DNA from 2 places in the Streptococcus cristatus AS 1.3089 genome. Region 1 is predicted to be linked to the other one. Evidence: predicted binding sites of a transcription regulator. Region 1 holds the regulator's gene; the other holds the start of a gene.
What was found. Region 1 encodes HrcA, which represses chaperone genes, less so after heat shock. Its sites were predicted from a motif close to TTAGCACTCNNNNNNNNNGAGTGCTAA; they were not measured.

Region 1 (11,166 bases):
CATCACCAGTGATGACACCACCTTGGATAGCTGCACCCATAGCAACCACTTCGTCAGGGTTTACTGATTTGTTTGGTTCTTTACCAGTTTCAGCCTTAACAGCTTCTACAACGGCTGGGATACGAGTTGAACCACCAACAAGGATCACTTCATCGATTTCTGACAAGCTCAAGCCTGCATCAGAAAGAGCTTGACGAACTGGAGTTTTTGTACGTTCTACAAGATCACGAGTCAAATCATCAAATTTCGCACGAGTCAGAGTCATTTCCAAGTGAAGAGGTCCAGCCTCACCCGCAGTGATGAATGGTAAGCTAATTTGAGTTGAAGTTACACCTGAAAGGTCTTTCTTAGCTTTTTCAGCCGCATCCTTCAAACGTTGCATTGCCATCTTGTCAGTAGACAAGTCAATACCGTTTTCTTTCTTGAATTCTGCTACCAAGTGGTCGATAATCTTTTGGTCAAAGTCGTCACCACCGAGTTTGTTGTCCCCTGCAGTCGCCAATACATCGAAGACACCGTCACCGAGTTCAAGGATAGATACGTCAAATGTACCACCACCAAGGTCGAATACCAAGATTTTTTCTTCTTTGTCAGTCTTATCCAAACCGTAAGCAAGGGCTGCTGCAGTTGGTTCATTGACAATACGTTCTACTTCAAGACCAGCGATTTTACCAGCGTCTTTTGTTGCTTGACGTTGGGCATCGTTAAAGTAAGCTGGAACTGTGATAACAGCCTTAGTTACTTTTTCACCAAGGTATTCTTCAGCGTAACCTTTCAAGTATTGAAGAATCATAGCTGAGATTTCTTGTGGAGTGTACTCTTTACCGTTAGCAGAAACCTTTTCAGAAGTACCCATCTTAGACTTGATAGAGATAACTGTATCTGGGTTTGTGACTGCTTGACGTTTTGCAGCGTCACCAACAATGATTTCACCATTTTTGAATGACACTACAGATGGAGTTGTACGGTTTCCTTCTGGATTTGCGATGATTTTGCTTTCAGTTCCTTCAAGAACTGCAACTGCTGAGTTTGTTGTACCTAAGTCAATACCGATAATTTTAGACATGTGTTTTTCTCCTTATTATTTTAATTCTAATTTTGATTTTTCTTGATATTCCCCTTAAGTGGTGGGGACGTGAGCAACTCCCTACGGGATTTCATCACTTATTTTTGAGCCTATTGTCTCAAAAATCCCCTGCTTCAGTAGCATAAGCTACTGAAACTTTCACCACGGCGGGAAATATCTTCCTTGCAAGCCTCCGGCTTGCCTCTTATCTTTCTTCATAGTTTATTGTCGTTTCGGACAAGTTTTTTAAGTTCTCTAGCCTAGTTATAAACCACCACCATTGCTGGTCTTAGGATGCGATCATGGAGTTTATAGCCTTTTTGGAAGACTTGTGCGATGGTATCAGCTGGGTGCTCGTCATCTGCTGGAACGGTTTGGATGGCCATGTGATAGTTATGGTCAAATGCTCCGTCCGCCGCGATTTCTTCAATTCCTTCTTCTTTAAGGGCATGAATCAAGCTTTCTTGTACCATTTCCAGACCTTTTTTAACATCATCTGTCAAGCCTTCAACGGCAAGCGCACGCTCAAGGTTGTCCAAGGAAGGTAAAATAGCTTTCCCTAAATCTTGGCTTCGATAACGTTGCAAGAGTTGGCGTTCTTCGTTGGCACGACGTTGGATGTTTTGCATTTCCGCATGAGCGCGAAGGTATTTATTTTCAAAATCTTCTGCCCGCTCATTGGCTAATTCTAATTCTGATTTTTCAGGAGCAGTTTCAACAGCCTCTTCAGCAGTTTCTACTACTTCCTCTTCTTTTACTTCTTCGTTTTTTATTTCCTCAGACATTTTTCGCCTCCTTTTTAGGAATTTATGTAATTTCATGTTCAACTCACCTCATAATGATTACTACTCAAATATCGGTAGAAATCGATGAGTTTCATAGTTAGGACCCGATTGACAACATTGAGTTGACTAACCACCTTTTGGTAATCCAGATTAACTGGACCAACCACTGCCAACATCCCAAAGCCCCGATAGGGAATCAGGAATTTGCTGGAAATCAAGGTTAGATTAGCCAGACAGTCCTCTTGGCTAGCTGCGACTCGGACATTTTGCATTTGATCCTCAGCTAAGCTGTCACGGATTTCAAAGGCTACCTTCTGTCGATCATCAAAGAACTGATAGGCCTCAAGATCCGCAAAACGTAACAACTGGACCTTACCAGCTACAGTTACTTTTTCCGAAAACATCTGAGCAAAAATATGCTCAAAGAGATCGAGAACATTGTCTGTCGTCGTAAAGTAACGCTGGATAATCTGCGGGATCTCCGTCCGAATCTTATAGTGAATATCTAATACCGTCTGTCCCAGAAAGCGCTCCTGAATCATATCCCTCAAGCGCAGTAGGTCTTCCTGGAGAAAATTCCTAGGAATCATGAACTGACTGGTCAGGGTATTGGACTCATCCAAAGTAAAGACAGCTAAAGCTGCATGCTGACTGAGAACCACGATATCAAAAGCTGTCAGTCGCTGCCGACTAGGCTCGACATCAAGGGCTACAACCGTGCAATCACTCAACTCTGCCAAGACATCTGCCGCCCGCTGTAGGATATCCTCCAGCTTGAAAAACTCTTGATCGAAGGCCTTGACGACCTCGTAGAGCTCATTTTCCGCCAGCTGGTCAAAGGACAAGGAATTCCGGACGAAATACTGGAAACCAGCGACACTGGGCTTGCGACCACTCGATGTATGGGCCTTTTCCAGCAGTCCTTCCTTTTCCAAGGCCGCCATGTCATTACGGATGGTGGCACTCGAAGACTGGATAGACTCTTGTAAAGCTTTAGAACCGACAGGCTCCTGCGTCTTGGTAAAGATATCAATAATTAGATTTAAAATCTCATTTTGGCGTTCTGTTACCAAGGACTTCACCTCTCTTTAGAAAATTCCAGCCACTGGCGAGATTTTATTTTTTATATTTAGCACTCTAACACCTCGAGTGCTAAACCATGATTCTATTATACACTCTTGAAAATGAAAGTCAAGACAAAAACTCAAAAAATTAGCACTCTTTTTGCAAGAGTGCTAAAAATCAGTCTCAAGTCCTAGAAAACTTTATTGGACGGAATTCCCTTTACAATTCTTTTGGTGAGCTTTAAGCTTTTTCATAGCCCAATCATAGTGGCTGGATGTGGCGCTGACAAAATAGGAGCCCAAGGTCGTTCCACCCGTCCATTTATAAACTCCTTTAGAAAATAATTCTTCATTGGTCAAGGTTGCGGCTAGGTCTAGGACAGCTCTATATGAACTAGCCAGCAAAGAACTTGCCTCCTCAAGAGAGGTTTGCTGGTGCTTTTCCCAAAATGCGATATTCATCTCACCATAAGTTCTCCAATTGTAGGGAGCAGGCAGGAAGGACTTCTCTTCTCCCCTTTGATTGGCCTGCACCCAGTTGAGCAGCAGCTGGTGCCACTCATAAAGATGTATTAAGACATCCCTCAGATTCCGATCGCGCTTCCAGTGAGCTTCTTTCTTTTTCTCATCCTTTGAAAAATCAAAGGGCCTTGCCAACTCTTCTGCTGTCATGTTCGAAATGAGCAGATTGAGTTTTTCGAAATTTTCTGTAGCTGCAGCCAGTAAATCGTTTTTTGTTGCAGGTCTTGGCATGTTACATTCCTCCTATCTGACGGAATACCTTAAGATGGTTTTCAACTTTTCTTCAGCTGTCCTATTTTTGTTGCTCAAGTAAATCTCTCTGTGGACTTGGTCGCATCTCTCCAGTCCCAAGCTGCTTGCCAGCTCGTCCATTTTCTTAAAAGAGGCCGGCTCACTGTCATAACTTCCTATGTGTAAGACCTGAATGGCTCGCTCCTCTGGCAGGCTTTGCCAACGGATGTCATCGTAGAGGGGATTGGGCTTTTTCTTGCGAACATTCTCAAGCGCCGCCGCAAACATATCCTGAGTGATGACATTGGGCTGCTGAATCATGAGCTGATAGCGCAGCTGACTTTTATCGAAGCCTTCCCCAGCAGCTTTTTCCCAGATACCTTCTAAAGGATAAACTGTGAAATCCGTCACCTTGTCCTCCGCCTCATCTTTCATCATGGATTTAAAGAGCATTTTTATGGAATAGGCCAGTGAATAAAGGGCAGATACCCGCTCAGAGAAATCTGCTTCATTGGGGTCGCCCTCTCCTTCGATCACAATGAACTGTTGACTTGGCACCTCTACCAGCTCTGGCTTTTGCTTGGCTCCATAAAGGCCTTTCTCACTCTTTCTCCATTCATATTTCATCTTACTGCCTCCTTTTCTCTTCTTACCATTAGTATACAAGAAGATACCTGACACCCTATGTCAAGTTTTATATTTTTCTGCCAGCTGATGAATCATTTCTTTCATTTTCACTCGGATTTCGGGCGGATCTAAGACCTCCACAGCGTCTCCAAAGGACAGGATGTAACTATATAGACGCTGGTCATTGGGAATTTCAATTTCTGTATATAAATTTCCTTCGGCATCTGTCCGAATGTCTCCGCCTAATTCGTCATAAACCCTGAAGGCCGCTTTGCGATCAAACTTGACTACCAGCTTAATGGTATTTTCGTAGGTCAGCTCTTTTTCCAAGACGACATCTTCAAAGCTGTCCTCAAACCTTTTCTCCAGCTGCTCTAGATTTTTCATCCGAGATAGCTTAAAATACCTGAATTCCTGTCGCAAGAGGCAGAAAGCATAGAGATACCAATTCTGACTTTTAAAGAACAAACGTACAGGCTTGACACAGCGATTTGTCTCCTGTCCATCGCTAGCCAAGTAAGAAAAAGAAACAAGGTGCTTGCCTAGAATCGCAGTTTTTAATTGATGAAAGGTTTCTTCATATGCTTTATCATTTTGCCAGTGATTAAAATCGATTTCGATCCAGTTGGAATTTTTGACTTGAAATAGCGCCGAAAGCTTTGTAAGTAGGTCACTCTGGTAAAGCTGACTGGTGCTCTCCAGACCTTGCAGGGCCGCCATGATCTGCTCTTTCTCCTCCGCTGTCAGCAGGGACTTTCGCAAGACATAATCCTTTGCGATTTCTATGCCACCACCCTTTCCTTGTGTGGTATAAATCGGAATCCCAGCGCTACTTAGAGAGTCTACATCTCGATAAATGGTCCGAACCGAAACTTCGAATTTCTCGGCTAGGTCCGTTGCAGTCACTTTCCCTCTCTCCAAAATGTAGTACAATATCCGAAATAGTCTATTATTCTGCATGCTTGCTCCTTCCCCTCTTCCTATTATACAATACTTGCCATAGCATGTCATATTTAGGCAGATTAGACCTCGGATAAGCTAAAAGGAAAAAGGATAAATGCTGAGCATTCATCCTTTTAGTGATTAGAAATCTTATTTTCAATAGATGTTGTTTGTTTTTGTTTCCATGATCACTGCTAAACTTTGCCATTATTTCCTGTAACTGGAGCCAAGGTTGGCAGCGCCACTCCTTCTTTTAGCAGGGCTTCATGGTAGAGCCTGTAAAAAATATGATAGATACTGGTCTGCATGCCGCCCTCTACTGTCAAGCTGACCCGAAAATTAAACTGGCCGTTAGCGGCCATCTGCGGACCTAGAATATCAGGCTCCTTCATAATCTCTGGATGTTGTGGCACAGCTTCCTGATTGACAGCGGCGATAATCCGATAAATCTCATCCAAATCCGTCTCAGCATAGATAGGAATATCAATCAGAACTCGCATATCGCCACGAGAAAGATTGCTGACGACGGTGATATTTCGGTTGGGCACAAAGTGAAGAGTTCCGTCCGCATCACGTACCTGCGTAGTCCGAATCCCAACACTGACAACGGTTCCTGCAATCTTGATAGCACCATTGGTCAAGCGAACATTGTCCCCTACATCCAACTGATGCTCTAAGAGAATAAAGAAACCATTGACCAGATCGGACAGAAAGCCCTGTGCCCCCATCCCAATGGCTACACCAGCAATCCCTGCCCCAGCCAAAAGACTTGAGACCGGCATGCCCAAAATGGATAAAATCCAGTAGAACAAAAGAAAATAAAGGGCATAATTGAGCAAATTCTCAATCAGACGTGTAATGGTCTTTTGTCGTGCCTCATCCTGCCGAGATAATTTCAAAGATGGCGCAATCAGTCTAGTCACAAAGAGATGGAGAATTTTCTTAGCCACCCAAAATAGTAAACACAAAAAGACCAAGGAGACGAATTTCGAAAACACATCATCCAGAATAGCTGACCAGTCAAATTGCTGGAAATAGCGCGTAAAAACATTCCCATTAGCTGTCATTCTTTCCTCCTATGAGATACAAAAATCTTATTCATTATACCACAAAGGGCAACAGATAGGCATTAAAGCATCCCTATTCCGCATAGTGAATACTAAAAAACATTGATTTTATACGACCTCTAGCGTGTAATGGAAAGCAGTTTATTTTAGAAAGGAATCTACTATGTTTCATCGAATTCTTTCTGCTTGGAATCGTGCCAATCTTATCAAACGGATTTCTATCGGGATTATCACAGGCGCCCTGCTGGCTCTCATATTCCCACAAGCCAGCGCCATTAGCCTACTGGGACAAATCTTTGTCGGCGGTCTAAAAGCTATCGCACCATTGCTCGTTTTCACCCTCGTTGCCAATGCCCTCTCTCAGCACCAAAAAGGGCAGAAAAGCAATATGAAAACCGTCACTATCCTCTATCTAATAGGAACTTTTGCGGCTGCCCTTGTCGCCGTCCTCGCCAACTATATCTATCCTGTGACCATTGAGCTAACCGCAGCCAGCTCGGAAGTTAGTCCACCGAAAGGCATCGGCCAAGTTTTGAGCAATCTCCTTCTCAACCTTGTCGATAATCCAATCAACGCCCTGAACAAGGCCAATTATATCGGCATTCTGTCTTGGGCAGTTGTTTTTGGGGTGGCCATGCGAGAGGCCAGTCAGCAAAGTAAAGAACTCTTTAAAACACTGGCAGATATTACTTCAAAGATTGTCGAATGGATTATCAATCTGGCTCCCTTTGGTATTTTAGGACTAGTTTACACGACCATTTCTGGCAAAGGATTTGAGGCGCTCAAGAGCTACGGCATGCTCCTGCTCCTACTATTAGCTTCCATGGCTCTTGTCGCTCTGGCCGTCAATCCCTTGATCGTCTCCATCGTTCTTCGAAAAAATCCTTATCCACTGGTTTGGCGCTGCTTAAAAGTCAGTGGCGTCACTGCCTTTTTCACCCGTAGTTCTGCTGCCAATATCCCTGTTAATATGAAACTTTGTCGAGATTTGGGCCTCAATCCTGAAACCTACTCGGTCTCTATCCCACTCGGTTCAACCATCAACATGGCAGGAGCAGCGGTGACAATCAATACGCTTACCCTCGCAGCGGCCAATACACTAGGCATTCAGGTGGACTTCGGAACAGCCTTTGTGCTCAGTATCGTTGCGGCCATCTCCGCCTGCGGGGCTTCTGGAGTGGCTGGAGGCTCGCTTCTCCTGATTCCTGTGGCTTGTAGCCTCTTTGGCATCCCAAACGATCTGGCCATGCAAGTCGTCAGTGTTGGTTTTGTCATCGGTGTCATCCAAGACTCTTGCAAAACTGCCCTCAACTCATCCACAGACGTGCTTTTTACAGCTACTGCTGAAATGAGCACCTGGCCCAAGGAAAAACGTTATTAAACAAAGCGCTGAGGCTAGGACAAAAGTCCTAGCCTCTCAATTGTCTTTGGATTGTCGAGCAAGACGCAGTGGTTGAGTGGGCTATACTAGGCTGATTTTATCAACTTTTACAGCCCTGCTCAACTGTGCAGAGGTGGGACGACGAAATCGAATTCTAATGAATTACCGATTTCTGTCCCACTCTCAGTTTTTTTTTGGCCTGAGAAACAATTTCCTCGCCTTTTCCTTAAAGAAGATTTAACTTTTTCTTAAAGATAACTGATATCAGCTAGCTTTAAGCCGCAATCTGTATACTTTCTACAAATCATCTAAGAAAGAGGTATGGATATGGACTATCTAGTGATTCCAGCTTACGAGCCCGATTATAATTTGATTAAACTGATTCAAAAAATTCAGAGCAAGAGCGATTTTCATATCATTGTCATCGATGACGGTAGCTCAGCCAAGCGCCAGACAGTCTTTGACAAGGCTGAACAATATGCGACTGTTCTCCATCACGAGAACAATCAAGGCAAGGGGCAAGCGCTGAAAACTGCCTTCACCTACATCCAGTCTCTGGGTCAATACGGAACCGTCATCACAGCAGATGCGGATGGCCAGCACAAGGTCTGGGATATTTTCCGCGTGGCAAGCAAGGCTGCTGAACATCCCAATCGGCTGATTCTGGGAGCACGCGCCTTTACTGGCAAGGTGCCTCTGCGCAGCCGATTCGGTAACAGTCTGACTCGGACTCTCTTCAAGCTCCAGACTGGGGTGGGGGTCTCCGATACGCAGACAGGCTTACGAGCCTTTACGACCAACATGATTCCCTTTATGCTGAAGGTAGAAGGTCAGCGCTATGAGTATGAAATGAACATGCTCTTAGAAGCCAGCAAGGAATACCCCATTTTGGAAGTGCCCATTGAGACGGTCTATATCAATGACAATCAAGGATCGCACTTCCGACCTGTTAGAGACGGACTCATGATTTATAAAAATATCTTTAAATTCGCCCTGACTTCTCTCAGCAGCTTCATCGTGGACTACACGGTCTACGCACTGGCTCTCTTATTTTTAGCTGCTGCTCCGACCAGCCTGAGAATTCTCCTAGCCAATGGGATTGCCCGCGTGACCAGCTCAATCTTTAACTATTCGACCAATAAAAAGCTGGTCTTTAAGAACGACGACAGTATACTCAAGACAGGAACTGGCTATTTCAGCCTAGCTCTGGGACTCTTCATCTTAGACACACTGCTGATTCGCCTCTTCTATGCTGTCTTCGGTCTCAATCTTCTGATTGTCAAAATCATCGTCGGACTGCTGCTCTTCACCGTCTCTTGGATGGTACAAAAGAGATTTATTTTTAAGGAAAGGACACACACTGCATCATGAAATTTTTAAAGAAAGGCTATGCCTACGCCTCCATTTTTAGCCTACTTCTGACAGCTTCCTTTAGCTACTCCATGCTGAAAACCTTTGTCATTGCAGAGACCATTTCCACAGTCTCAAGCACCGCTTCTTCGTCCAATGCCGAGGCTGCCAGCAAGGCTGCCGAAACAGCCACAGTAACAGATACCAGCTACTCAGACGACAATATCTCGGTCACCCTGACTGAAAAGACCGTCAACAATACCCAAGTCTACGTTGCCGATGTGACCGTCAGCTCCGCTGAATACTTGAAAACAGCCCTCGCCAATAACACCTACGGAACCAATGTCACGGCCAAGACTTCAGAAACAGCGGCTAATAACAAGGCTATTCTAGCGGTTAACGGAGACTACTACGGGGCCAATTCTACCGGATACGTCATCCGCAACGGCGTCGTCTACCGTGATACCGTCCGAGAGGACGCCAGCAATGGGGACTTGGCCATTTACAAAGACGGCTCCTTTAAAATCATTTATGAAAATGAAATCTCTGCCGAACAACTGGTCAAAGACGGTGTGGTCAATCTCTTGGCCTTCGGCCCAGCCCTTGTAGAAAATGGTGAGATTGTCGTGAATACCAAGTCCGAAGTCGGCCAGTCCATGGCTTCCAATCCCCGGACAGCTATCGGTATCATTGATGAAAACCACTATATCATCATCGTTTCAGACGGACGCACTTCAGAAAGTCAGGGGCTTTCCCTCTATGAAATGGCTGAAGTCATGAAATCTTATGGCGTCAAGACTGCCTACAACCTTGACGGCGGCGGCTCGTCCACTATGTACTTCAACGGTCAGGTCATCAACAAGCCTACCACCAACGGAAATATTTCAGAAAGGGCGGTGAGCGACATTGTCTACATCGGTTACTAATCCCAGCAAAAAACGTTTCAAAAAAACGGCTATCTCCTACATCCTGCTAACGATTTTCTTCTTTGCATTCAGCAGAATCTATGAATCCTTCAGTTTCGGGGAAACATCTGTCCACATGCACTATCTCTTTGCCCTTCCTCTAGCGGGCGGTATCCTCCTCCTGCTCTTCATGAAAATGATTCCCAACCTCTCTCGGCTCAGCCTCAACCTCTGGAACTCAGCTGTAGCCATCATAACAGCCGGCATGCTCTTCCGTGGTATCGTCAATCTCTCTGGACGCTCCACGACACTGGATATACCCTACTGGTATATAGGAGCAGCCTTTGCGGCTCTAGCTCTATTCTCCATGGTCTTTACGCGCAGTGTGTGGGGAAATAAAGAAACCAGCTCAATGTCTTAATCTCATAAAAAAACAGAAAGGTCGTGGTGTTGAAGCCACGACCTTTTCTTGAACACAAATCTGCTTTTTCTATGATCAACGATAGAACTTCTAAGAAAATCTTTGCCATCAAGTGAGAATGAGATCGACTTATAAAATTAGACGATTCTACCCTGATCAACAACCAACTTGCCTGCTTTATAAACCTGATGGGTCAGGTTAGTCGCAAAGAAATAAAGTGGATAGTCGATATTCTTAGCATCTAGGATGGTAATATCAGCCTGCTTGCCAGTGTCAAAGCTGCCAATCTTATCTTGTCGGTTAACTGAGTAGGCCGCATTGATGGTTACAGCGTTCAGAACTTCTACTGGCGTCAGACGCATCATAAAGCAGCCCAGCTGCATGACAAACTGCAGGTTAGCTGTTGGACAAGAGCCTGGATTGCTGTCGGTAGTCAGAGTGATGGCCATACCAGCTTCCAGCATCTTGCGAGCTGGTGCATAGGTATCTTCCATCAGACTGAAGGTAGTTGCTGGCAGGAGATTACCGATAACCTTGGCTTCCGCCATCTTGCGAATGCCCTCATCTGTCGCTACCATCAAGTGCTCTGCACTGGTTGCTCCCAACTCAGCTGCCACATCTACTCCACCGATAGACTCGATTTCATCAGCATGGATACGAAGCTTGAAGCCCATTTCCTTAGCCTTAGAAAGCAAGTAGCGTGACTCGTCAGCTGTAAAGACGCCTTTTTCACAGAAAATATCACAGAACTCAGCTAGATTTTCTGCTTTTACCCGAGGAAGCATTTCCTCGACGATAAGCTCTA
Region 2 (11,166 bases), 470 kb from region 1:
TCGCTATTCGAAAAGTTACTACTGTGTCCAAGCGACACTCTATCTGGCTGCCTTGATTCTCTCTTTAATCTTTGCTTCTAATCCTATAATAGTAGTGAGTATAACAACCATTTTAGCTCTAGCTATAGCCATTCATTTTATTTATTTTTATGTGACACAGAATAAAAAATATTCCAAATCTAACTGGGAGTTATTTTAATGAGTTTATAACATAAAAAAGCTTTGGGAACCAAAGCTTTTTTACTTTCTATCTAAACTTTTTCATGATGTATTTTCGTACAGGTTCTTCAACCATTTGAACGATTTCAAATCCTTCTTTTTGGTAAAGATTCTGAGCTCTTTGATTTGCCTCGTAGACATTTAGAGAAACACTATCTATGTCTCCATTTTCCAAGGCCAAACTAACAAATTTCCTTAAAGCCTGGCTACCTAAGCCTTGCCCCTGTTTCTGGGGGTTGATAAAAAATCTCCCGATATGAAGATTTCTGTCTTCCAGCCTGATTTTCTGGATAAGCCCCACAAACTCTTGTCCATCAAAGATTGAAAAGATTCCTTCCAAATCTTGCAAGACTTGAATTGTCAAGGGAAAAGGAATCATTGTTCCCATCCATTGTTCTTGAAAGGATTTGCCAAGGGAGTTGGACCATTGGCATACGAATTGAGCGTTTTCTATACTCACATTTTCTTCAAAACGAATTGTCATCTTGACCTCACCATCTTATCTGTGTTTCTCCATTATACTACTTCTCCTATTTTTTACGAATAGATAAGTGTATTATCTCACATTGTCAGAAGAAATCAGGGGTTTGACTGGCTACTATTTTAATGAGAAGAAAGTGAAGTCAGTATCTGAAAAAGCTAAAACTTTAATCACTTATTGTAATGATAGAATTGAGTTGTTCCAAAACAAGTCTGAAATAGTTTAGCTTTCTTACTCCTTGCTAAACAGCGTTAATTTTCAAAACTAAAGTATTCTCTACTGCTATAAGATTATTTGCCCCATTTTGAAATAATCACATTTACAATCACTCCAAACAGCTTTCGAAAATCATTTACATTTCAAACTTTTCATTATTTTACAAGTTTTCATTTCATTATCAACACAATAAAAAGACTTCAAACCATTGTTTTTGATCAATAGTTTGAAGTCTTTTTTACTTTATTGATTTCAAAAAAGTTGTACTTTCTTCTATGTGTCTTACATCATTCCGCCCATCATGCTTGGATCCATAGCTGGTGCTGCTGGAGCAGGTTCTGGTTTATTGGCCACAACAGCTTCTGTTGTCAAAATCAAGCTGGCTACAGAAGCGGCATTTTGCAAGGCTGAGCGCGTCACCTTGACTGGGTCAATGATTCCAGCCTCAATCATGTTGACCCATTCGCCAGTCGCGGCATTAAAGCCTGTACCTGCTTCAGAATTTTTCAGACGGTCAATGACGATTGAGCCTTCGAATCCTGCATTCAGAGCGATTTGACGGACAGGCTCTTCCAAGGCACGGAGAACGATGTTACGGCCTGTCGCTTCATCTCCTGTCAATTCAAGAGCAGCTACTGCACCCAGTACGCTGACAAAGGCTGTACCCCCACCGGAGACGATTCCTTCTTCCACTGCGGCACGAGTTGCGTTAAGGGCATCTTCAATGCGGAGTTTCATTTCTTTAAGTTCGGTTTCGGTTGCAGCTCCGACCTTAATCACCGCCACACCACCGGACAATTTAGCCAGACGTTCTTGCAGTTTTTCCTTGTCAAACTCAGAAGTTGTACTTTCGATTTGTGACTTGATAACGGCCACACGATTGGCAATGGCTTCAGGATTGCCAGATCCTTCGACAATCACAGTGCTGTCCTTGTCAACAGTGACTTTAGAAGCTTGTCCAAGCGCTTCAATGGTCGCATCTTTGAGCTCCAGACCAAGGTCTTCTGTAATCACTGTACCGCCTGTCAAGATGGCAATGTCTTCCAGCATAGCCTTGCGACGGTCACCGAAACCTGGTGCTTTAACAGCCACTACATTGAAGGTACCACGAATCTTGTTAAGAACCAATGTTGGCAAAGCTTCACCATCCACATCATCTGCAATAATCAAGAGCGGACGGTTGGTTTTCAAAATACTTTCCAACAATGGCAGAATCTCTTGAATATTAGAAATTTTCTTGTCTGTAATCAAGATATAAGGGTTATCCAGATCAGCCACCATTTTTTCACTATCCGTCACCATGTATTGAGACAGGTAGCCACGGTCAAACTGCATTCCTTCTACGACATCCAGCTCTGTTTCCATACCTTTGGACTCTTCGATGGTGATAACGCCATCATTGCCAACTTTTTCCATAGCTTCAGAGATGTACTCGCCGACTTTCTCGCTGCGAGAAGATACGGCAGCAACCTGAGCAATCGCTTCTTTGTTAGAAACCGGAATCGCAGTTTCTTTCAGAGCGCTGACAGCAGTCGCAACTGCTGCTTCAATCCCGCGGCGGATACCGATTGGATTAGCACCAGCAGTGACGTTTTTGATTCCTTCTCGAACAATAGCTTGGGTCAAAACAGTAGCAGTCGTTGTTCCGTCCCCAGCAATATCATTGGTTTTTGAAGCAACTTCTGATACCAACTTAGCACCCATATTTTCGAAATGATCTTCCAATTCAATTTCCTTGGCAATGGTCACACCGTCATTGGTGATGAGGGGTGAACCAAAAGATTTTTCCAAAACAACATTGCGGCCTTTAGGACCCAAGGTCACCTTGACAGTATCTGCTAGAATATCCACACCACGAACCATTGCACTGCGTGCATCTGATGAAAATTTAATATCTTTTGCCATTTTTAAACCTCTTTCTTAGATTTTTACTCCACAATTGCAAGAATGCTTGCTTCTCCAACAACCAAGAATGTCTCATCCTGATCTTTGACTTCAATGCCAGCATGGCTTTCAACTAAAACCTTATCACCTGGCTTGACACTTGGTGCGACCAGTTCTCCGTTGAGCGTACGGATGCCTTGGCCGATTGCGATGACTGTCGCTTCTTTTGTCGCATCTTGCCCTGCACCAGCAATAACAAAGCCACCAACTTTCTGTTCTTTTTCTTCTACTTTTAAGACCACACGGTCACCTAATGGTTTTAACATGGTTTTCCTCCAAAGATTGAATTTTAGCACTCTATTATAGCGAGTGCTAATCTATAGTTAATATTGTATCACTTGGTCAGAAATAGTCAAGAAAAAAACTTTGCCAAATGACAAAGTTTTTGGGAGGAAAGTTAATTGGAATCCTTATTGAGCTAACTTCAGCTTCTCTTCAAAATCATCAATGACCTTTTGTAAATTCAGTCGACCCTTGTAGATGCCATAGCCAAAAACTAGCATGGCAAGGATGCCCAAAATAGCCAAGATAACACCGATGATGAACAGAAGCAGATTGGTTCGATGAAAGAGATAGATCAGGACAAAAGCGATTGGCTTCTTCCAGACAAAAAACAAAGGCATTGTCATAAAATACCTTCGTTTCTGTAAACATTTATTCAAATACAAATTGATTGTGGTAGAGTTCAGAATAGAAGCCGCCCAGTTGTAGCAGTTCCCGGTGGTTACCTCTTTCAATGACTTCGCCGTCTTTTAAGACAATGATTTGGTCAGCATTTAGTATAGTCTTTAAGCGGTGAGCGATGACAAAGCTGGTTCGGCCTGCCACAATAGCCTCCATCGCGCTCTGGATCTTGCTCTCGGTTACCGTATCAACGTTGGAGGTAGCCTCATCCAAGATTAGCACTTGAGGATCGGTCAAAAGGGTTCGAGCGATTGAAATCAATTGCTTTTGACCTGTTGAAAAGATGTTTTGATCATCATCTACGATTGTATCGTATTTATCAGGCAAGCTTTCAATATACTCGTGAATATGGGTTGCACGCGCAGCGATTTCAACCATCTCCTGACTGGCATCCGGCACTCCAAATCTAATATTGTCTCGAATGGTTCCGCTGAACAAAACAGAATCTTGCAAAACGATACCGACATGACTGCGCAAGCTATCTAAGTCATAGTCTCGGATATCGCGTCCGTCAAATTCGATACTGCCCTTATCCACATCGTAAAAACGATTGATCAAGTTCATGATGGTCGTCTTGCCCGATCCTGTCGGTCCTACAACGGCAATCATCTTGCCTTTTGGCGCTGAGATGGAAACATCTTTCAAAATCGACTTACCTTCGACATAAGAGAAATCCACATGTTTTATCTCGACGCCTTCTCTCAGCTCGGTAAAGGCTGGTGCATTCTGCGGACGCACTTCCTCAGGCGCATCAAACATTTCCTGAATCCGATCCGCACCAGTGAAAGCCAGCTGCAGACTTCCCCAGCTTGCCGCAACCTGAATGATAGGCTGATAGTATTGTTGAGAAAACTGTGTAAAGGTTGAAATCAGACCAATGGCTACTGAGGTCTTCACATTAGGATCATTGAGCATAATGGCTGAACCTACAAAAATCACGATAGCCGTATTGATCAGGCTCATTCCGTTCATGACAGGAAAGAGCAAGCCAGCAAAAGCGCGTCCTTTGAAAGTAGCTGACCGAACCTTATCATTTTGCTGGACAAAGCCTTTGATGACTTCTTCTTGCATCCCCTGCACAATAACTGCCTTCTGGCCGGAAATCGTCTCATCCATGTAAGCATTGAGCTGACCGACTTCTTTTTGCTGCAAGTCTGTATACTTGCGAGCCAGCTTGACGATGGATACCAAGACAATGATGGCTACTGGCGTACTGGCAATCGTCACCCAAGCCAAGGTCGCATGCCGCATAAACATAATGATAATCAGGCCGATATAGAGAGCGATATTGCTCATCACTTGGACTAGACTCTCGTTGAAAGCTTGCAAGATATTATCTAAATCGCTGGTAAAACGCGACAAGATATCCCCGTCTTGATGGCGGTCAAAGAAGGAAACGGTCAAGCGAGCCAATTTTCCAAAGAGCCCCTTACGCATTTCATTAGTTGAGTAGGAGATAATCCGACTCATCAGCAGCATGTAGATCAAGCTAGATAGCGAAAGGAAGATGAAAGCCAGCGCCAAATTCCACATAATTCCTTGAAAAGCGGCAAAGGCAGAAACGTCGCCTGAAGCCAGCTTGCCATTCGCAAAAGCACTGCCCAACTCCACCAACTCACTAATGGCTAGACCGGTAAAAATCGGAAAGAGAACCTGTAAAACCGTCGAGATGATAATCATAATCATAACGATCAAAAAGGCCAGTTTATACTGTTTAAAATATTGCCAGAAAAATTTCGCTGTCTTCATCTTAGTCCTCCTTTCCTTTTTGAGTCTCATAAATTTCTCGGTAGACATCATTTGTAGCGACCAAGTCTGCGTGTCTACCTTGGCCAATCAAGCGTCCTTGATCTAGCACCAAAATCTTGTCCGCATGAACCACGGAGCTAATCTTCTGAGCAATAATGATGGTCGTTGTTCCCTTCAAATCCTTGTTCAGCGCCTCTTGAACCAGTTTTTCGGACTTGGCATCCAGAGCGGAAGTCGAGTCATCTAGGATAAGAATATTGGGATTGCTGACGACACCACGCGCGATGGACATTCTTTGCTTTTGTCCGCCGGAGAAATTATTTCCCCGTTCTTCGACTTGGCTGTTGTAGGTATCTTCCATGCGATTGATAAACTCACTCGCCTGAGCAATGCGCGCCGCCTGTTCTAACTCTGGCAGGCTAGCATTTTGCTTTCCTTGACGCAGATTGTCCGCAATCGTCCCCTTAAATAAAATAGCTTTTTGCAGAACGATAGAGACATTTTTTCTCAGAGAAGCTTCACTAATATCTCGCAAGTCCTTGCCACCAATTTTGATGGAGCCTTCCTGAGGATCAAAAAGACGCGGAATAAGCTGGGCCAGAGTTGATTTTCCTGCTCCCGTTGCTCCGACAATACCAATCATCTCTCCCGGTTTGACTTCAAAGCTAATATCCTTGAGCATGGGCTCTGTATCTGTCGGATAGGTAAAGGTCACATGGTCAAAGACCAGACTACCTTCCAGATCTTCGTCAACTTCATTCTTGAAGGTCATCGCTGGCTCTGTATCCAAGACCTCCTTGATCCGCCGAATCGACACCATGGCACGCGTAACGGTATTGCCCAAAAAGCCAACCATGATAATAGTAAACATGATTTGATTCAAATAAGAAATGAAAGAGACAATGGAGCTAACCAAGCCTGGATCCATCTGTATCATGCTAGACAAGAGCCACATGGTCAGATAGACAGCCCCGTAGCCAACGATCATCATCATCGGTTGAACGATCGAAAAGGCATAACCAATAAAGAGATTTTGCTCCAAAAGTTCATCTGAAACTTGCGTAAACTTCTGATACTGCTCTCTCTCCTGCACGAAAGATTTGACGACACGGACACCACGCAGGTTTTCTTTGGCAATCGAATTGATCTTTTCTAAGAGAACTTGGAATTTGGCAAAGCGTGGACCCATCAAGCCCATCATCACTCCTGTCAAAAAGAAGACCAAAAAGACCATCAGGACAATGACCCACCACAAGGAAGGAATGGTCACCACCGCCAGAATAAAGGAGCCTAAAAATAAAATAGGCAGGCGGAATAAAATCTGAAACATCATCATGACCAAATTTTGCACTTGATTGATGTCGTTGGTCATTCGGACGACTAGATTCCCCGCATTGAACTGTTCAATATTGGCATAAGAGAAGGCCTGGATTTTCCGAAAGGTTTTTTCCCGTAAATCCGACGACACACCTTGGGAAATATAGGCTGCCAGAGTCACATTTGCCCCACCAGCGAGCAAGCCAACCAGACCAAAGCCCAGCAACCAAGCCCCCAAACGATAGATTTCTTGCCGATTTCCTGCCAAAAGAGCATTCAAGACATCTTTGAGATACAAGGGCTGCAACAGCGAGCTAGCCAGCATCAGCGATGTCATCAGAAGAGATAAAAAGATAAATAATTTATAGGCTGATAAAGCTTTTCTGAACATAATTCCTCCTCGTAGATTTTTAACTTTGTTTAGCTTCCTTACTATATCACACATAAAAACAATGTCAAGTAAGAAATTTCAGTTATTATATGGTACAATATAATAAATAACTCTAAAAGCAAGTGAGGCCTTTTGTGGGTCTCGTACAAGGAGAAAAGATGGATAAACAACGAATTGCTGTGATTGGCCCCGGTTCTTGGGGAACGGCTCTATCGCAAGTCCTCAATGATAATGGCCATGAAGTCCGGATTTGGGGCAATATTGCAGAGCAGATTGACGAGATCAATAACCAGCATACAAACAAACGCTATTTCAAAGATGTTGTTCTAAGCGAAGAGATCAAGGCTTATCACAACTTGAAAGATGCTCTAGAAAACGTAGATGCTGTCCTTTTTGTCGTGCCGACCAAGGTGACCCGTCTGGTAGCCAAACAAGTTGCGCAAACCTTGGATCACAAGGTAAAAATCATGCATGCATCCAAGGGACTAGAACCTAACAGCCACCAACGGATTTCGACCATTCTGGAAGAGGAAATCCCTGCTGACTTGCGCAGCGAGATTGTCGTTGTTTCAGGTCCTAGCCACGCTGAGGAAACCATCGTTCGCGATATTACCCTGATTACCGCAGCATCCAAGGATCTTGAAACTGCTAAATATGTGCAGGAGCTCTTCAGCAACCACTATTTCCGACTCTACACTAATACCGATGTCGTTGGCGTAGAAACAGCAGGTGCTCTGAAAAATATCATCGCAGTTGGAGCCGGAGCTCTCCACGGACTGGGCTATGGTGACAATGCCAAAGCTGCCATCATCACACGCGGTCTGGCTGAAATTACCCGACTTGGTGTCAAACTGGGAGCCAACCCTCTGACTTACAGCGGTCTTTCTGGTGTCGGCGACTTGATTGTCACAGGAACTTCTGTCCACTCTCGCAACTGGCGGGCTGGAGATGCGCTGGGTCGTGGCGAAAAATTGGCTGATATTGAAGCCAACATGGGCATGGTTATCGAAGGAATCTCTACGACCAAGGCAGCCTACGAATTAGCTCAAGAGCTCGGTGTCTACATGCCAATTACCCAGGCTATTTACAAGGTCATCTATGACGGCCATGATATCAAAGATGCCATTCATGATATGATGAGCAATGAGTTCAAAGCTGAAAATGAGTGGTCTTAAGTTACAGTATTTTTTATAAAGGAGAAAGTTATGTCAAAAGTCAGAAAAGCAGTCATCCCTGCAGCCGGTCTCGGTACCCGCTTCTTACCAGCCACTAAGGCACTAGCCAAGGAAATGCTGCCGATCGTTGACAAACCAACTATTCAGTTTATCGTCGAGGAAGCTCTTAAGTCTGGAATCAAAGACATTCTGGTTGTTACAGGGAAGTCAAAACGCTCCATAGAGGATCACTTTGACTCAAACTTTGAATTAGAATACAACCTCAAGGAAAAGGGTAAGAACGACTTACTCAAGCTGGTGGATGAAACTACTGGTATTGGATTGCATTTCATCCGTCAGAGCCATCCACGTGGGCTAGGAGATGCTGTCCTTCAAGCTAAGGCTTTTGTCGGAAATGAACCCTTTGTGGTCATGCTGGGTGATGATTTGATGGATATTACCAATGACAAGGCAGTGCCACTCACCAAGCAACTCATGGATGACTATGCGGCAACCCACGCATCTACAATTGCAGTTATGCAAGTTCCTCACGAAGAAGTCTCTGCTTACGGCGTTATTGCACCGCAAGGCGAAGGAGTCAATGGCCTCTACAGCGTTGAAAAATTTGTTGAAAAACCGGCACCAGAAGATGCGCCAAGCGATTTGGCCATTATCGGACGCTATCTGCTCACACCAGAAATTTTTGAAATCCTAGAAAAACAAACTCCCGGCGCTGGCAATGAAATTCAACTGACGGATGCCATCGATACCCTCAACAAGACTCAGCGCGTTTTTGCCCGCGAATTTAAAGGTGACCGCTATGATGTCGGCGATAAATTCGGCTTTATGAAAACTTCTATCGATTATGCTCTCAAGCACCCACAAGTCAAGGACGATTTGAAACAATACATTATCGATTTAGGCAAAAAATTAGATAAGAAAACGAAAAAATAAATAAAAGCGCTCAAGCAATAGATTAGCTGATGCAAGAACTTTTAACACTATACAGAAAAGAGGCTGGGACAAAAGTCCTAGCCTCTCAATTGTCTTTGGATGTCGAGCAAGACGCAGTGGTTGAGTGGGTCCTACTAGGCTGATTTCATCAGCTTTTACAGCCCTACTCAACTGTGCGGAGGTGGGACGACGAAATCGAATTCTAACGAATTACCGATTTCTGTCCCACTTTCATTGGGTTCATTTCTTAAAAAATTGGTCTTTGAAAAGTCAGAAAAATCAGAATAGCTGCTAATCCAAGGTAGGCCGCTAATGCTAAAAAACGTTGAGACTTGCTAAAAGCGTAACGCTCTCCCGAAACTGGTAAGATCACAGCTCCTAAAGCTCCACCGACTAGACCGCCCAAGTGCCCTGCAAGACTAATTCCCGGTAAAAAACTCATGATCAGATTGACAGCCAGCAGGCTCATATAGGACTGACCCAGCTGCTGCAGATAGTAGTTTCGCGTAGCATAACGAAGCACAACAACGGAAGCAAAAAGGCCGAAAAGAGCAGTAGAAGCCCCAGCTGCCAGGCTGTCGGGTGAAAAATAGACAACAAATAAGTTCCCCATCACTCCTGACATCAGGTAGAGTATCAAAAATTTCCAAGAGCCGAAGATGGCTTCAATCTGTCGACCAAGGAAGTAAAGCGTCAGCATATTAATCACAAAATGCTCCAAGCCAATGTGGATAAAAATAGCAGCAAAAACCCGCCAAAACTGCTCCGGCAGCGCTTGAATCGTGTAACCGCGCACGGCGCCAAAGTAATACAAGGCTTCGGAACTGCTGTATTGAAAACCGTAGGAAAGAAACATCAAGGCGAAAACAAGGCTCGTTAGGATAAGCAAAATGCTTGTCACGGGATAGTCTCTATCAAAGATTTGTTTCATAAATGAGTAACTCCTTTACTGCAACATCATGTTGAGCTGGTGTAAAATCTGCCTGCTGGGCTGCATAAATAGTGCTGATGGATGCTCCTGCATAATCAGCCAGATAACGGTCATAGTAGCCACCGCCGTAACCAATTCGAAAGCCTTGAGAATTGAAAACAACGCCCGGCACATGAATCAGATCAATCTCCGGCTTCTCCACAGCCTCTTCGCTTATCGGCTCCATAAGGCCAAAAGAGCTCTTTTGCAGGCTGCTTTCATCATAATCCACAAAGATCATCCGACCCTGGCCGTAGGTTTTAGGCACTAAAACCCGCTTGCCGTCCAACTGAGCCTGCTTGATAAAGGCTGCAGTTGAGATTTCATGCGGCATGGAAAGATAAGTAGCGATAACCTGAGCTTTTTGATAAGCTGCTGAACTGAGCAAGTGCTGGGTCAGCCAGCTATCTGCCTGCTCTTTTTCTTTTCCTGCAAGTTTCTTCATCTGCTTCAGTACAGTTTGTCTCAACTCTTTTTTCATGCAACTCATCCACCTTGTTCTTATCTTTCGTTGATTTTATAATCTAGGAATTTCCCAATCTTTTCAATAGCAAAGGACAGTGCTGCCTCGTCCGGTGTCATCTTGGGATGATGGAGGGCATAGGGACTATCCACTCCCAGCCAGAACATGACGCCCTTGACCTTGCTGAGCAGATAGCCGAAATCCTCGCCTGTCATAGCCGGCGCAATATCAATCAACTGCACTCCTTCTTCCTTCTGGAAAAAGTCCATCAATTCATCTGCCAGAACTGGATCATTTTCTACGGGTAGGTAGCCGCCTTGCTTGAGTTCCAAGTCCAATTCCAGATCGAAACTTTGGGCTATGCCCTCTGCTATTTCCCGTAAGCGCTTTTGGGTCAAGAGGTTCATCTCCTGAGTCAGAGTCCGAATGGTGCCATGCAGAAAGGCCGTTTCTGCGATGACATTGTTGGTCGTGCCAGCATGGAGCGAACCAAAGGTCACAACCGCTCCCTCGATCGGATCGACATTGCGGCTGACAATGGTCTGCACCTGGGTGATAAAGTAGCTAGCTGCCACCAAAGCATCATTGGCTTCATGAGGAAAAGCCGCATGACCGCCCTTTCCC

Region 2: a site for HrcA is predicted at 3,150-3,176, ahead of groES (co-chaperone GroES). Genes of this name have one in related genera too.

Annotation. Positions count from the first base shown of each region.
Region 1 covers NC_021175.1:249,488-260,653, reverse strand. Annotated here, with positions in the region: gene dnaK (molecular chaperone DnaK) at 1-1,066, opposite strand, end outside; gene grpE (nucleotide exchange factor GrpE) at 1,327-1,851, opposite strand; gene hrcA (heat-inducible transcriptional repressor HrcA) at 1,890-2,924, opposite strand; gene I872_RS01265 (ClbS/DfsB family four-helix bundle protein) at 3,117-3,668, opposite strand; gene I872_RS01260 (GyrI-like domain-containing protein) at 3,681-4,295, opposite strand; gene I872_RS01255 (helix-turn-helix transcriptional regulator) at 4,356-5,255, opposite strand; gene I872_RS01245 (mechanosensitive ion channel family protein) at 5,432-6,304, opposite strand; gene sstT (serine/threonine transporter SstT) at 6,468-7,685, shown strand; gene I872_RS01235 (bifunctional glycosyltransferase family 2/GtrA family protein) at 8,007-9,056, shown strand; gene I872_RS01230 (phosphodiester glycosidase family protein) at 9,053-9,961, shown strand; gene I872_RS01225 (hypothetical protein) at 9,942-10,361, shown strand; gene hutI (imidazolonepropionase) at 10,499-11,166, opposite strand, start outside.
Region 2 covers NC_021175.1:1,925,249-1,936,414, forward strand. Annotated here, with positions in the region: gene I872_RS09505 (low temperature requirement protein A) at 1-199, shown strand, start outside; gene I872_RS09510 (GNAT family N-acetyltransferase) at 248-703, opposite strand; partial or broken gene I872_RS12350 (SDR family NAD(P)-dependent oxidoreductase) at 774-926, shown strand; gene groL (chaperonin GroEL) at 1,199-2,821, opposite strand; gene groES (co-chaperone GroES) at 2,845-3,126, opposite strand; partial or broken gene I872_RS09525 (PTS subunit) at 3,271-3,453, opposite strand; gene I872_RS09530 (ABC transporter ATP-binding protein) at 3,515-5,293, opposite strand; gene I872_RS09535 (ABC transporter ATP-binding protein) at 5,295-7,001, opposite strand; gene I872_RS09540 (NAD(P)H-dependent glycerol-3-phosphate dehydrogenase) at 7,160-8,176, shown strand; gene galU (UTP--glucose-1-phosphate uridylyltransferase GalU) at 8,207-9,109, shown strand; gene I872_RS09550 (rhomboid family intramembrane serine protease) at 9,357-10,040, opposite strand; gene I872_RS09555 (5-formyltetrahydrofolate cyclo-ligase) at 10,024-10,560, opposite strand; gene I872_RS09560 (N-acetyldiaminopimelate deacetylase) at 10,581-11,166, opposite strand, start outside.